DNA from 3 places in the Oceanobacter sp. 3_MG-2023 genome. Region 3 is predicted to be linked to each of the others. Evidence: predicted binding sites of a transcription regulator. Region 3 holds the regulator's gene; each other region holds the start of a gene.
What was found. Region 3 encodes PhoB, which activates phosphate uptake and scavenging genes when phosphate is short. Its sites were predicted from a motif close to TGTCATANNNNTGTCANA; they were not measured.
Positions count from the first base shown of each region.

Region 1: Q8W32_RS03625 (Na/Pi symporter) is a predicted target of PhoB. The motif match lies at 2,442-2,459, and genes of this name have one in related genera.
Region 2: Q8W32_RS12700 (glycosyltransferase family 1 protein) is a predicted target of PhoB. The motif match lies at 1,515-1,532, and genes of this name have one in related genera.

Region 1 is NZ_JAUYVX010000003.1:46,162-50,332, forward strand. Features, by position in the region: gene Q8W32_RS03615 (VWA domain-containing protein) at 141-1,319, opposite strand; gene Q8W32_RS03620 (MoxR family ATPase) at 1,322-2,194, opposite strand; gene Q8W32_RS03625 (Na/Pi symporter) at 2,525-3,706, shown strand; gene Q8W32_RS03630 (hypothetical protein) at 3,729-3,953, shown strand; gene Q8W32_RS03635 (carboxymuconolactone decarboxylase family protein) at 4,079-4,171, opposite strand, start outside.
Region 2 is NZ_JAUYVX010000013.1:87,450-91,620, forward strand. Features, by position in the region: gene Q8W32_RS12690 (CBS domain-containing protein) at 1-206, shown strand, start outside; gene Q8W32_RS12695 (helix-turn-helix domain-containing protein) at 657-1,379, shown strand; gene Q8W32_RS12700 (glycosyltransferase family 1 protein) at 1,794-2,969, shown strand; gene Q8W32_RS12705 (hypothetical protein) at 3,012-3,314, shown strand; gene Q8W32_RS12710 (hypothetical protein) at 3,311-3,676, opposite strand; gene ccoM (cytochrome c oxidase subunit CcoM) at 3,838-3,957, shown strand; gene Q8W32_RS12720 (septal ring lytic transglycosylase RlpA family protein) at 4,075-4,171, opposite strand, start outside.
Region 3 is NZ_JAUYVX010000016.1:16,404-20,574, forward strand. Features, by position in the region: gene Q8W32_RS14270 (chorismate lyase) at 1-318, shown strand, start outside; gene ubiA (4-hydroxybenzoate octaprenyltransferase) at 321-1,217, shown strand; gene phoB (phosphate regulon transcriptional regulator PhoB) at 1,325-2,023, shown strand; gene phoR (phosphate regulon sensor histidine kinase PhoR) at 2,030-3,340, shown strand; gene cysZ (sulfate transporter CysZ) at 3,342-4,061, opposite strand; gene trmH (tRNA (guanosine(18)-2'-O)-methyltransferase TrmH) at 4,136-4,171, shown strand, end outside.

The sequences.
Region 1 (4,171 bases), on a different contig from region 3:
TTTCTTCTTTGCTTATTGTCCTTGTTTTTTATTGTCTGTTTTCCAGTGTTTGTCTACGCCTGGCTACCCCACGCCTGTCACACATCACTCCTCGACAATAAACGCCGACACAATACCATTAATGGCCCCAGGCAACGGACTCAAGTCAGCTCTTTGATGGCGGCGGTAATACCTTCAACCGTCAGCGGATACATTCGATTTTCCATCAGCTGCTGAATCATTCCGAGTGAGCCATAAGGCCCCCACCATCGTTGTGGCGTTGGATTCAGCCAAACGACATGGGGAAACCGCTGAGTAATACGTTGCAGCCAGACCGCACCGGCTTCGTCATTGTAGTGTTCGACGCTACCGCCCACATGGGTTACTTCGTAAGGGGCCATGCTGGCATCACCAACAAAGATAACCTTGTAATCACTGCCGTATTTATGCAGTACATCCCAGGTGCTGATACGTTCCTGATGGCGACGGTTATTGTTACGCCAGACGGATTCGTACACGCAATTATGAAAATAGAACCCCTCCATATGCTTGAACTCAGCACGGGCTGCAGAGAACAGTTCTTCGCACGCACGAATGTGTTCATCCATGGAACCGCCGACATCAAAAAAGAGCAGCACCTTGACGGCGTTATGACGTTCGGGCACCAGTTTCAGATCCAGATAACCCGCATTCTGGGCTGTCGAACGAATAGTGTCGTCGAGGTCAAGCTGGTCAGCGGCTCCCTGGCGGGCAAACTGGCGTAAACGACGCAGAGCCACTTTGATATTACGAATGCCGAGTTCAATGCTGTCGTCGAGATTGCGATAGTTGCGTTCTTCCCACACTTTAACGGCTTTGCGATGGCGGCTTTCGCCCTGCTCGATACGTATGCCTTCAGGGTTATAGCCGAATGCACCAAAGGCCGAGGTACCACCGGTGCCGATGTTCTTGCTGCCGCCCTGATGACGTTTGGTCTGATTTTCCAGTCGCTCCCGCAGGGCCTCAAGGATTTTATCGAGGCTGCCCAGCCCTTGCACTTCGGCTTTCTGGGCTTCGGTCATCACCCGCTCCAGCTCCTTGCGCAGCCAGTCATCGGGCAAGTCCAGTTCCTCCAGTGCTCCAGAGAAGGATTCCAGGCCACTGAAATAGGCAGCAAAGGCACGGTCAAAACGATCGTAGTATTTTTCGTCTTTGACCAGACAAAGCCGGGCCAGTGCATAGAACTCGTCAGCATCGGCAAACACCAGCCCTTGCTGCAACGCCCGCAACAGATCAAGGTATTCCCGCACCGAAGCCGGAACACCGGCGGCACGAACGGTCTGGAAAAAATCAATCAGCACAATCAGCTCCGGCGGCGGCTCATAAAGGCGAGTTTTTCTAACAGTTGTACGTCTTGTTCATTTTTCACCAGCGCGCCGTGTAGCGGTGGGATTGCCTGAGTTCCCTGTTTGTTTTGCAGGGCATCCAGACCAATGTCGTCGGCCAGCAGGAGTTTGAGCCAGTCGATCATTTCAGAGGTTGACGGCTTTTTCTTCAAGCCTGGTACCTGACGCAGGTCGAAGAATACATCCAGTGCCGTCTGCACCAACTCCTGTTTGATGTTGTCAAAATGCACATCGACGATACGCTGCATGGTGTCGCGGTCAGGGAAGTCGATATAGTGGAAGAAACAACGCCGCAAAAAAGCATCGGGCAGTTCTTTTTCGTTATTACTGGTAATCAGAATAATCGGCCGGTGTTTGGCAACGATTTTTTCCTGGGTTTCGTAAACAAAAAATTCCATTTTATCGAGTTCCAGCAGCAGGTCGTTGGGGAATTCGATATCGGCCTTGTCGATTTCGTCAATCAGTAACACCACCGGCTTGTCGGCGGCAAAAGCTTCCCAGAGCTTGCCCTTGACGATGTAGTTCCGAATGTCGTGCACCTGATCGGAACCCAGTTGGGAATCCCGTAGCCGCGACACCGCATCGTATTCATACAGGCCCTGATGCGCCCGGGTAGTGCTTTTGATGTGCCATTGAATCAGTTCGGTGCCCAGGGCATCGGCCAACTGCTCCGCCAGCATGGTTTTGCCGGTGCCCGGCTCACCTTTAAGCAGCAAGGGTTTTTGCAGTGTGATCGCGGCGTTGACCGCCATTTGCAGCTGTGGGGTAGCAATATAGTCGCTTGTCCCTTTAAAGCGGCTACTCGTGGGACTAGAATGTACATCAGTCATGCGAACTCTCCGGGGTTTCAGACATCGCAGTATAAAACACCTGCCTCTATTAAAAAGTCTCGCTATCACTCATGAAAATTATCAACCCTGCTGTGAATACCCCTGATCAGCATCCAACAAGCACTGGCCTGGATAGTTTTCAGAACAATTTCATATGGTTAAAACATCACAAAGCAAAAAACCGTTACCTGCAATAGGGCCAGATCACCCTATCACTATGATTGTGCCTAATGTCCAACGATGACGCTGTCATAAAAATGTCATAATTGTCGGGGAGTATCCTCGATTTGTTTGTACCCGCATAAAACCAACCGGATGAGCCATCTCTGTATGAACGATACGACTGCAAACGCGTCATCACCTGAGCTGAGCAACAGCCAGCTCTCTCCGAGCAGCCACTGGCTGAACTGGCTTAAAATTGCCGGTCTTGTTTATTTATTGCTAGTTTCTGTCTCCATTATTGGAGGTGGCTTCAAACTGGCGGCCGGAGAACACGCCAAAGAACTGTTCGATTTTGCCAGCAACCCGCTGACCGGCCTGATCGTTGGTACCATTGCAACCGCCTTGATTCAGTCATCCAGTACCGTCACGTCTATTATCGTTGGCCTGGTTGCCGGCGGCTTGCCAGTCAGCATCGCTATTCCCATGGTGATGGGCGCCAATATTGGTACAACAATCACCAACACCATCGTAAGCCTGGGTCATGTCCGCAAGGGTGATGAATTCCGCCGCGCCTTTGCCGCTGCCACCGTGCACGATTTTTTCAATCTGGTGTCGGTCGTGATATTCCTGCCACTGGAAATCATGTTTGGAGTACTGGAAAAGATGGGAGGGTTTCTCGCTTCCCTGATGGTTGGAGCCGACTCCCTGTCGATGCATGGCTTTAACTTCGTCAAACCGCTGGTCAAACCTCCGGTGACCTTTATCCAGCAACAACTGACCTCCCTGGCACCTGATACCGCCTCTGGCATCCTGATGGTGGTTCTGGGTATTGCGACCATTTTTGTGGTGATCACCCTGATTGGCAAACTGTTGCGCTCCTTGCTGGTTGGTAAGGCCAAGGCGATTTTACACTCTGCTGTTGGTCGTGGCCCGGTATCCGGTATTGCTTCCGGCACCCTGATGACCATTCTGGTGCAATCCAGCTCAACCACCACCAGCCTGATTGTGCCGCTGGCCGGCAGTGGTGTTTTCAGCCTGCGCCAAATCTACCCGTTTACTCTCGGTGCCAATATTGGTACCTGTATTACTGCTCTGCTGGCAGCAACCGCTATTACTGGAGTCAATGCTATTTTTGCGCTGCAAATTGCCTTGGTTCATCTGCTTTATAATGTTTCCGCTGTTATACTGATTTACGGTATTCCCTTATTGCGTAACATTCCATTGTGGGCTGCGGAACACTTGTCCATTGCTGCCTCTGCCAACAAAATCTATGTTGGTGTCTATATTTTGGGAATATTTTTTGTAACACCTCTGGTGCTGATTGGTGGCTGCCAGTTACTGGGTATTTAATCGGCATTTAAAAGAGTTGGCTATGAGCGAAAACAAACAAGAATTACAGCGTAAAATTGAAAAAATGGAACTGCGTCTGGCGGAGCTAAAAACCCGCCTTGCTGCAGTGGAATTGGCAGAACAGCACGAAGCCGTTGATCATCTTGATGAGTATCTGCAAGCAGTGGATCACGAATACGACAGCCTGCGCGCTTTCTGGCCTGTCGTGGTGCAAGAGTTTCGTACCCTGCTGGGAAAGAAACCCTGAGCCATTGGTAAGCGCTGCCCTTTCAGGCAGCGCCCAGGGTGTCCCCACTCACGCCCAACCAGTCAACACAGCCATCATCCGCTGCCTGGCTCTCATATAGTGGCCAGTGGCCGCTGACAGACGTGTCAGTCGTTTTCAAAGGCCGACAGGTCCAATACCTCTGCCGCCGCCCTGAAGGCTTCCTGAGTCGCTGGCGCTCCGCAATATGGCAAGCTGTG
Region 2 (4,171 bases), on a different contig from region 3:
TGTGTCAACGACGCGTGGCCCGGGTTGATCTGCACACGCGTCTGGATGTCGTGCTGGCTTATATGGCAGACAATGGCAGCAGCGCTGTGATTGTCATGCGTAATGAGAGACTGGCTGGTCTGCTAACGACTCATGATGTGTGCCGCTTTACCGCCAACTGGCTGCATAAGGAATATATGCCAAGTGACGATCCTGACATTGCTTGAATAATCATCAAGGTATATCAAGGTAAAAGCTGACAGGGCATGGAACAGGATGCCCGGCTGCTGGTCTTCGATCCGTTTGACCGGCGGCCAGTCCTTATCATCAACGTTTCTCTGAATTCTGCCTTTGCACTCTTTTGCACCGACTGTGTCGTCTTTGTGATAATTCTTTGTGCATTTTTGTGAGCATTGCTGGCTTTACTTGGGCAGTTATTGATAAAAGGCAATATTTTTTTCTTCCTTGACTGTTCCAGAGTGATGACAGAACGCTGGATAAACCAGTCACAACCCCGCAGTACGGTACGTATAGTCAGCCAATAGTGCTTTTTTGACCTGTTCTGATGATTTTTTGGGCGCTGGCCATGATCCGGGCACCTGCCTGCAAAATTTATTGGTTGGTTTGGCAGAGCTGGTACGGAGTTTGCGAAAGACTATGTAAAGGAGGATCTGCCCATGTACAAAATCGCTGATATCCAAGACTATCGCCAGCCCAAACCTGCCACTGCCGCCCATTGGCTGACAGGCCTGACTGAAATCATTGAAGGTCGTTACCAGGACGAAGAAAGCATCCAGCGCCTGCTGATGTTGATTTCTGAACACACGGAACTGCGTAATGTATCCATTGCATTACCTGACTCCCCAAGCCGCTTTAAAGCCCAATATTGTTCCACTGGTGTCACTAATGGTGTGTACAGCTTTGCTGTCCAACATGCCTTGTGCCGTCAGTTTGAATCACGTGAATGGTTGGTCATCAAGGATGGCAGTGAGCGTCCGGAACGATTTGACCCCCAAGCCAGTGGCCTGACCTTGCAGGATCGTTGCTTGTTGGTCCCTCTGGTGCTGCGTCAGTCAGTACTGGCTGTGTTGGTGATGGACCTTCGTGGTGCAAGACTGGACAATGTCAGCCTTGAACTGGTGCACTGCCTTGGTGCTCAGATTGCTCAGATTCTGGCAACACAAGTGGTGCCTAATTTCAAGACTCTGTATGCACGTCCTTACCAGCGTGTGCAAGAAGATGAACTGAGTGATATTCACGCAGCCATCGATAAGTGCAACGGCAACAAGACCATGGCTGCAAAAGTGCTGGGATTGACGCCACGGCAATTACGTTATCGCTTGTCCAAACTGAGTGAAGAAACGACGTCCTCGATGAGTGCTTCAGAAGTCACTCATTAAGCATTGGTTATATCCATTCTGTATGCGGGTCTCCGGCCCGTCGTTGATACTGGGGTGACTGGTATCTGCGACGGGCAGTCTGCTCGTATTGGCTGACCAGCCTGTCTCTTTTCCCCGCATGACCCATAACCCGCCTGTCATTCGTTTGTTATCCGGCTTGTTATCCTGTTCGCTGTTTTTGGTTGCTCGATAAACTATTGCTTCTTTTGGGTAAGTTCCATTTCCATTTCCCTTTCCCGGTTGGGTCGCCCTGGTTTCAGGCTGTTGTTCAGGCGTTCTGAGCCGGAGGATGACGTGGAGGGCTGGTTTGGAGAGCTGACGTTTGGTGGAGTGATATGGGGCTTTATTGGCTTCATCAAAGTGTCACGGTGGTGCTGGCACACTGGTTGAATTTAGCCAGAGTGCCAGACCCGTATGGCTCCACTTCGTATCAGTATTGTTACCGAAACCTATGTGCCCGATGTTAACGGTGTCGCTAATTCCCTGCGCCAGTTGATTAATGCGCTGGACCCTCGTCACTTTCAGGTACAGCTGATTCGTACTCGGCCGCGCTCGACATGGCGTCCAGAAGTGGAAGAAGTCTGGTGCCGTGGTTTGACCATTCCAATGTACCCGGATTTACAGATTGGCTGGCCAGCCCGGGGAGATATTCGGGCGGCCTGGGATCGTTTTCAGCCGGAATTTGTCTTTATTGCCACCGAAGGCCCGCTGGGCAACTCGGCATTGAATTTGGCCACCGAGCGCGGCATTCCGGTGTTGAGTGCGTTTCATACCAACTTTCATCGTTACAGTAGTTATTATGGCTTGGGCTGGATTCGAACCCTGACGCTGAACTGGCTGCGCCGCTTCCATAACCGTACCGCCGGAACCCTGGTTCCTTCCGAAGAAGTCGCCGGTTTTTTATGTGAATCCAGCTTTCATAACGTTCAGGTATTGCCTCACGGGGTCAATTGTCATCTGTTCCATCCGCGGCGGCGTAGTATCAGTCTCAGGCAGTCCTGGCAGGTCAAGGACAGTGATCGGGTGATGCTGTATGTCGGACGTATTGCGGCAGAGAAAAATATCCCGCTCGCCATTGCGGCTTATGACCAGTTACGGGTGACCCGACCAGATCTGAAACTGGTGATGGTGGGGGATGGCCCGATGCGTGGTGATATTCAGGCCAGCCATCCCGATGTGATTTTTGCCGGCGTGCAAACGGGCGAGGCACTGGCCCGGCATTTTGCTTCCGCTGATCTGTTTGTCTTTCCCAGTGTCACGGAGACGTTTGGTCTGGTAACGCTGGAGGCCATGGCCAGTGGCTTGCCAGTGGCTGCATTTGATATGGCAGCTGCCCATATGCATATTCAGTCCGGTGTTAACGGTTCGTTGGCTCCGGTTGAAGAGAAGCCGGATATTGCCGAGCGGATGTTTGTCTCTGCCGCCGAGGCATTATTGGAGAGTGATCTGGTTGAGCAGGGCAAGGCGGCACGAGTGACGGCAGAACAGCTAAGCTGGGAGTGTGTGGCTGGTCAGTTTAGCCGTTATATAGATCGTGAGTTGGATCAGCCGATTGTTCAAATCGGAACAAAGTACAAAACAATGGTATGAGCGTTGCAGTAAAATCCCCAGTACCAACTTGGGGGGAACCACATGGTTGAATTCAACCGCAACAATATCGCACTACTACAAAAAATAAAGCGATTAGCGAAAGAAGAGCAGGGCTGCATAATTCACTATGATTCGCCTTCATTGGAAGATGACCTCAGAACCCTTGTAAAAAGCGGCGTGAGCCATGATTTACTTGAGATGATTGAGATGTTTTTGCCGACCCAAACACCAAAAACCAAGCCGATTATGGACAGAACGTACCGCGGTGCGACGGCCATGATTGATGATCGGGAGCGGATCGGGCCGTCTACCCGGGTCTATCGGGGGCGAATTATCTCTAATTAGTTTGTTATCAATGTGTTGTTTTTTGGTGCGATATTGAACTCGTTTTGAAAAATCTGTGAATTGCTGGTGCAGATGACCTGAATTAACCTTGCAGTGGCGTTCGGTAATCCAGAAAGATAACGATCAATAAGCATGACAGACAGCACCCTGTGCAAGGATGCCACGCAAGACCTGTCATTTTTCAGCAGCCAGCGCCTGTGGGCGCTGGTTTGCTCGACCCTAATAAGATCTTTTGGAACAACAGGGATCTTCGTCCGGATAACGTCCCTGCCCCTGTTTCTGCCGGTGATGACCTGATCATCGGAATAACCGTCTCCCTGAAATCCTGCCTTCTGTTTCAGCGCAATAAGCAAGCCAGCCAATAACTGATCTTATGTCGCTTTTGATGCATATCAAGCGTAGCAACGGTTATAAAGAGCGGCTGAAAAACGGCTTGATGTGAGTCAATTTGACACAGGTGTGGACTGTTACATTGCCCTCAACACGTCAAACGCAAGACCGACTAAGAGTGAGGAATCCCACTATGTTTATGGACGAAGTTGTTTTTGCCGGATTAGTGATTGTCGGACTGACCTGCGTATTTTTTGTAGGTGTATATGCGGCTATCCGTAAGGACATCAAAAAACACGGCTCTGGAGAATAAGAGCCGGTTTTATTATTTTCTGCGCTGAGTACCCTTGCCTCGGGCCCGACCAGTTTGGTCGTGGCCCTTTTTTTGTGGCTTGTGATCTGCTGCGCGTGACGGCAATGTGAATGGTGCTCAGTCGAGTTGATGAGCACCGAGTATGACGGGGTTGTTGATCTGCAGGTTTTCCAACCTGATCAGCAAGTCCTGCAAGGGCTCTCCTTCCGGTACC
Region 3 (4,171 bases):
TCCTTGTGCCTGGGACAAACGGAACTGGTGCGAGCCCGCACTGCCATTCCATTGACCAGCCTTGCACGGGTAGGACAACAGATTCGCCATCTTGGTAACCGCTCGCTTGGCAGCTATCTGTTCCGCCAGCCCAGTTTGCGCCGCCAACCGCTGAAATTCAGCCGCACAAGGGCGTCAACAGTCAACCAGCCCAACCCGTTTGGCTGGGCCAGGCGTTCGGTATTTACAATTCATGGTGCACCACTGCTGGTAACGGAAGCCTTCTCGTCCTTGCTGGTATCCGCCTCCTTTCCTTTGTCAGACGACACAAGGCGTTGATTATGCAATCACCTCTGTCCGCCTCACTCAACAAACTCTGGCCCAACTGGTATCAGTGGGTGCAGCTGACACGCCTGAACCGGCCGATTGGCTCTTATCTGCTGCTCTGGCCGACCTTGTGGGCGCTGTGGATTGCCGCCGAGGGCATTCCCTCCATTGCCAATCTGGTGATCTTTACTCTGGGCGTATTTCTTATGCGGTCGGCCGGTTGTGTTATTAACGACTACGCCGACCGTCATATCGACCGCCATGTCAAACGCACCCAGGACCGTCCCCTGACTCAAGGACGTATCTCTGACCGCGAAGCATTATCCGGCTTTATTGTGCTGTGCCTGATCAGTCTGGCGCTGGTGCTGTTGACCAATGCCCTGACCATCTGGTTATCCCTCGGCGGGGTCGCTCTGGCAGCACTTTATCCCTTTATGAAACGCCATACCCATTTGCCACAGGTGTTTCTCGGCGCTGCATTTTCCTGGGCGATTCCAATGGCCTTTGCCGCACAGGCCAATGAGCTGACCGCTGTCTGCTGGTTATTGTTTATTGCCAATGTTTGCTGGACGGTCGGTTACGACACAATTTACGCCATGGTCGACCGCGACGATGATCTGCTGATTGGTGTCAAAAGCACGGCGATCCTGTTTGGTGACCTGGATGTCACCATGATCGCCATTCTCTACGGAATGGCGCATTTTTGTCTGTTACTGACGGGCAATCAGCTGGAAGCAAGCTGGCCGTTTTATCTGGCCTGGTGCGTCGCCGGAGGGTATCTGGTCTGGCAATTATGGTCTATCCGCAGTCGCCGCCGGGAAGCCTGCATGAAAGTGTTTCTGGCAGCCCATTGGTATGGCACGCTGATCTGGGCCGGACTCCTGTCACACTACGCCCTGTCCAGCGCGTAATTGGTGTCAGGCTTGACGCCAATGCCAACAGTGTCACATGCTTGTAACACTAGGTCAGTGTAATACCTCCGCATTATTCCTATTGTGACATTTGCGTGACGAGCCTTATGACCAAAGCTGGCAAGACCGTTCTTATTGTGGACGATGAAGCCCCTATCCGGGAAATGATCGCCGTGGCCCTGGAAATGGCCGGGTATGAATGCCTTGAGGCTGCCAATGTACAGGAAGCACATGCGCAGATTATCGATCGAAAGCCTGATATGATTTTACTCGACTGGATGCTGCCAGGCACCAGTGGCGTCGAATTTGCCCGGCGCCTCAAGCGTGAAGACCGCACCGCTGAGTTGCCAATCATCATGCTGACGGCCAAGGGCGAAGAAGATAACAAAGTACAAGGGCTGGAAGCGGGGGCAGATGACTACATCACCAAACCGTTTTCCCCTCGAGAACTGGTCGCACGACTGAAAGCCGTCTTGCGCCGTTCCACCCCACAAGGCATCGAAGAGCCCATTGAAGTCAGCGGCCTGATGCTGGACCCGGTCTGCCATCGCGTTACCGCTCATGGCGACCCGATTGACATCGGCCCTACGGAGTATCGTTTGTTGCAGTTTTTCATGACCCACCAGGAACGGGCCTACTCCCGAGCCCAGCTGCTCGATCAAGTCTGGGGTGGTAATGTGTACGTTGAAGAGCGCACCGTTGACGTGCATATTCGTCGTCTGCGCAAAGCACTCGGTGAGTCTCACGAACAACTGATCCAAACCGTGCGTGGCACCGGCTACCGCTTTTCGACCAAAGCCTCCTGAATTTTGATGTCCCCCGTCTGGCGCAGAGAATTGCGCCGCCTTGTCTACTTGCTGATTCTGGCCGTTGGTTGTGGTTACGTCTTTTTTGACCGGCCGCTGGAAGCATTGTGTTTGATGATGGGGGCCTATATCACCTGGCAATGGCTGCAACTGTACCGCCTGCACCGCTGGCTGGATCAGGGACAAACCACCGTATTACCACGAACACTGGGCATCTGGGGAGCGATTTTTACCGAGAACCAGCGCTTGCAGCAAAGCAATATCAAACACCAGCAGCGCCTGCAGGCCATTATCAATCGTATCCAGGACTCAACCGCGGCCCTGCAAGATTCTGTCTTGATGGTGGATGCCAGCGGCGCGCTGGAATTCTGGAACCAGGCCGCACAAAACTACCTGGGGTTACGCAACCCGGTAGACATTGGCCAACCCATCACCAACCTGATCCGCACGCCAGAATTCAAGGCCTACTTCGACAAGGCCGATTATCAGGAACCGCTCACGATTAGATCGCCCATCAATCCGCGCATTTACCTGCAGTTCAATATCACCCTGTTTGGCCGCAAGGATCGCCTGATCCTGATTCATGACATCACCCGTTTGAAACAACTGGAAGAAATGCGCAAGGATTTTGTTGCCAACGTCAGCCATGAATTACGTACACCGCTGACCGTGATTGCCGGTTACGTCGAAACCATGCAAGCCGCTTCCGAGATGCTGCCACCACGCTGGGGCCGCATGCTGCAGCAAATGAGCGAACAAAGTCATCGTATGGAAAACCTGCTCAAGGATTTGCTGATGCTGTCACGGCTGGAAACCGGCAAGACGGAACAGCCTCAGCCTATCGAGCTGCAGCCGCTGCTGGAAGCCATCCGTCGCGATGCCGCATCACTCAGCAGCAGCAAGCACACCATTACCCTGACCATCGATCAGGATCAAAAAATGATGGGCTTTTATAATGAGCTGCGCAGTGCATTTTCCAACCTGGTATTCAACGCCGTCAAATACACCCCGGAAGGGGGTGACGTCACACTGCGCTGGTATACCGAAGGCGGCAAAGGGCATTTCAGCGTCTCGGATAACGGCATCGGTATTGCCCAGCATCACATCCCCCGCCTGACCGAGCGCTTCTATCGCGCCGACCCCAGCCGCAGCATCGCCACTGGCGGTACCGGACTGGGGCTGGCTATTGTCAAACACGTCTTGCTGCACCATGACGGCGAGCTGAAAATCAGCAGCATCGAAGGCAAGGGCAGCACATTCACCTGTGTTTTCCCCGCAGCCTGCTTATCTGACAACCGTGATGAGGCCAACCAATAGATCAACCGGCCCGTGACTGATCGGCCTGCCGTTGCAATTGCCACAGCGTAGCCCCGATCACCGCCGCCGGGGGCACCAGACAGTTCAGTAATGGTACCGCCATCAGCACCGACACCGCCCCACCAAATCCCCAGGCCGTCCAGCGCTGGGTAGCCACCTGCTCTCGGCTGGCGCGGAAATTCTGCTGCTGGTTATCCAGAGTATAATCACTGTATTGCAACGCCATCACCCAGCTGCCAAACCAGAACCAGACGAAGGGCATCAGCAAGTTGACGCCCGGCACAAACGACAACAACAGCAGCAACAGATAACGCGGTAGGTAATAACCCATCTTGACCAGCTCCCGTATCACCGTACGCGGGATCAACGCGGCAATGGATTCGTCCTCGACCTCATGCCCCAGACGCTGCTCGATCTTGCCCGCCAGCAAGCCATAAAACGGACTCGCCAACAGCAACAACACCGCACTGAAAAAATACCCCGAGATCAAGGTCGACAGTAACAGCAACAGAGGCACCACCAGCCAGGCCAGCCAACTGATCCAGCTGGAATCAAAGCCATCCCACTGGCTGACTGCATCAATCAGCCAATAGGTTCCAAACGACAACACCAGCAGATTAATCAGAATGGGCAACCAGACATAACGGCGTATTCCCGGTTCATTCAGTAGTGTAAAGCCACGCCACAAATAGCCGGCTCCTATCAATAAATTGTCTTTCATACCTGTTCCGTGCATAAAACCGGAAGGTTTTATACAATGCCGCTCCGTTTTGAGCCAGAGAGACGTAACCGAACATGACGCCAGAACGCCTGAGTTGTGTGATCAACACC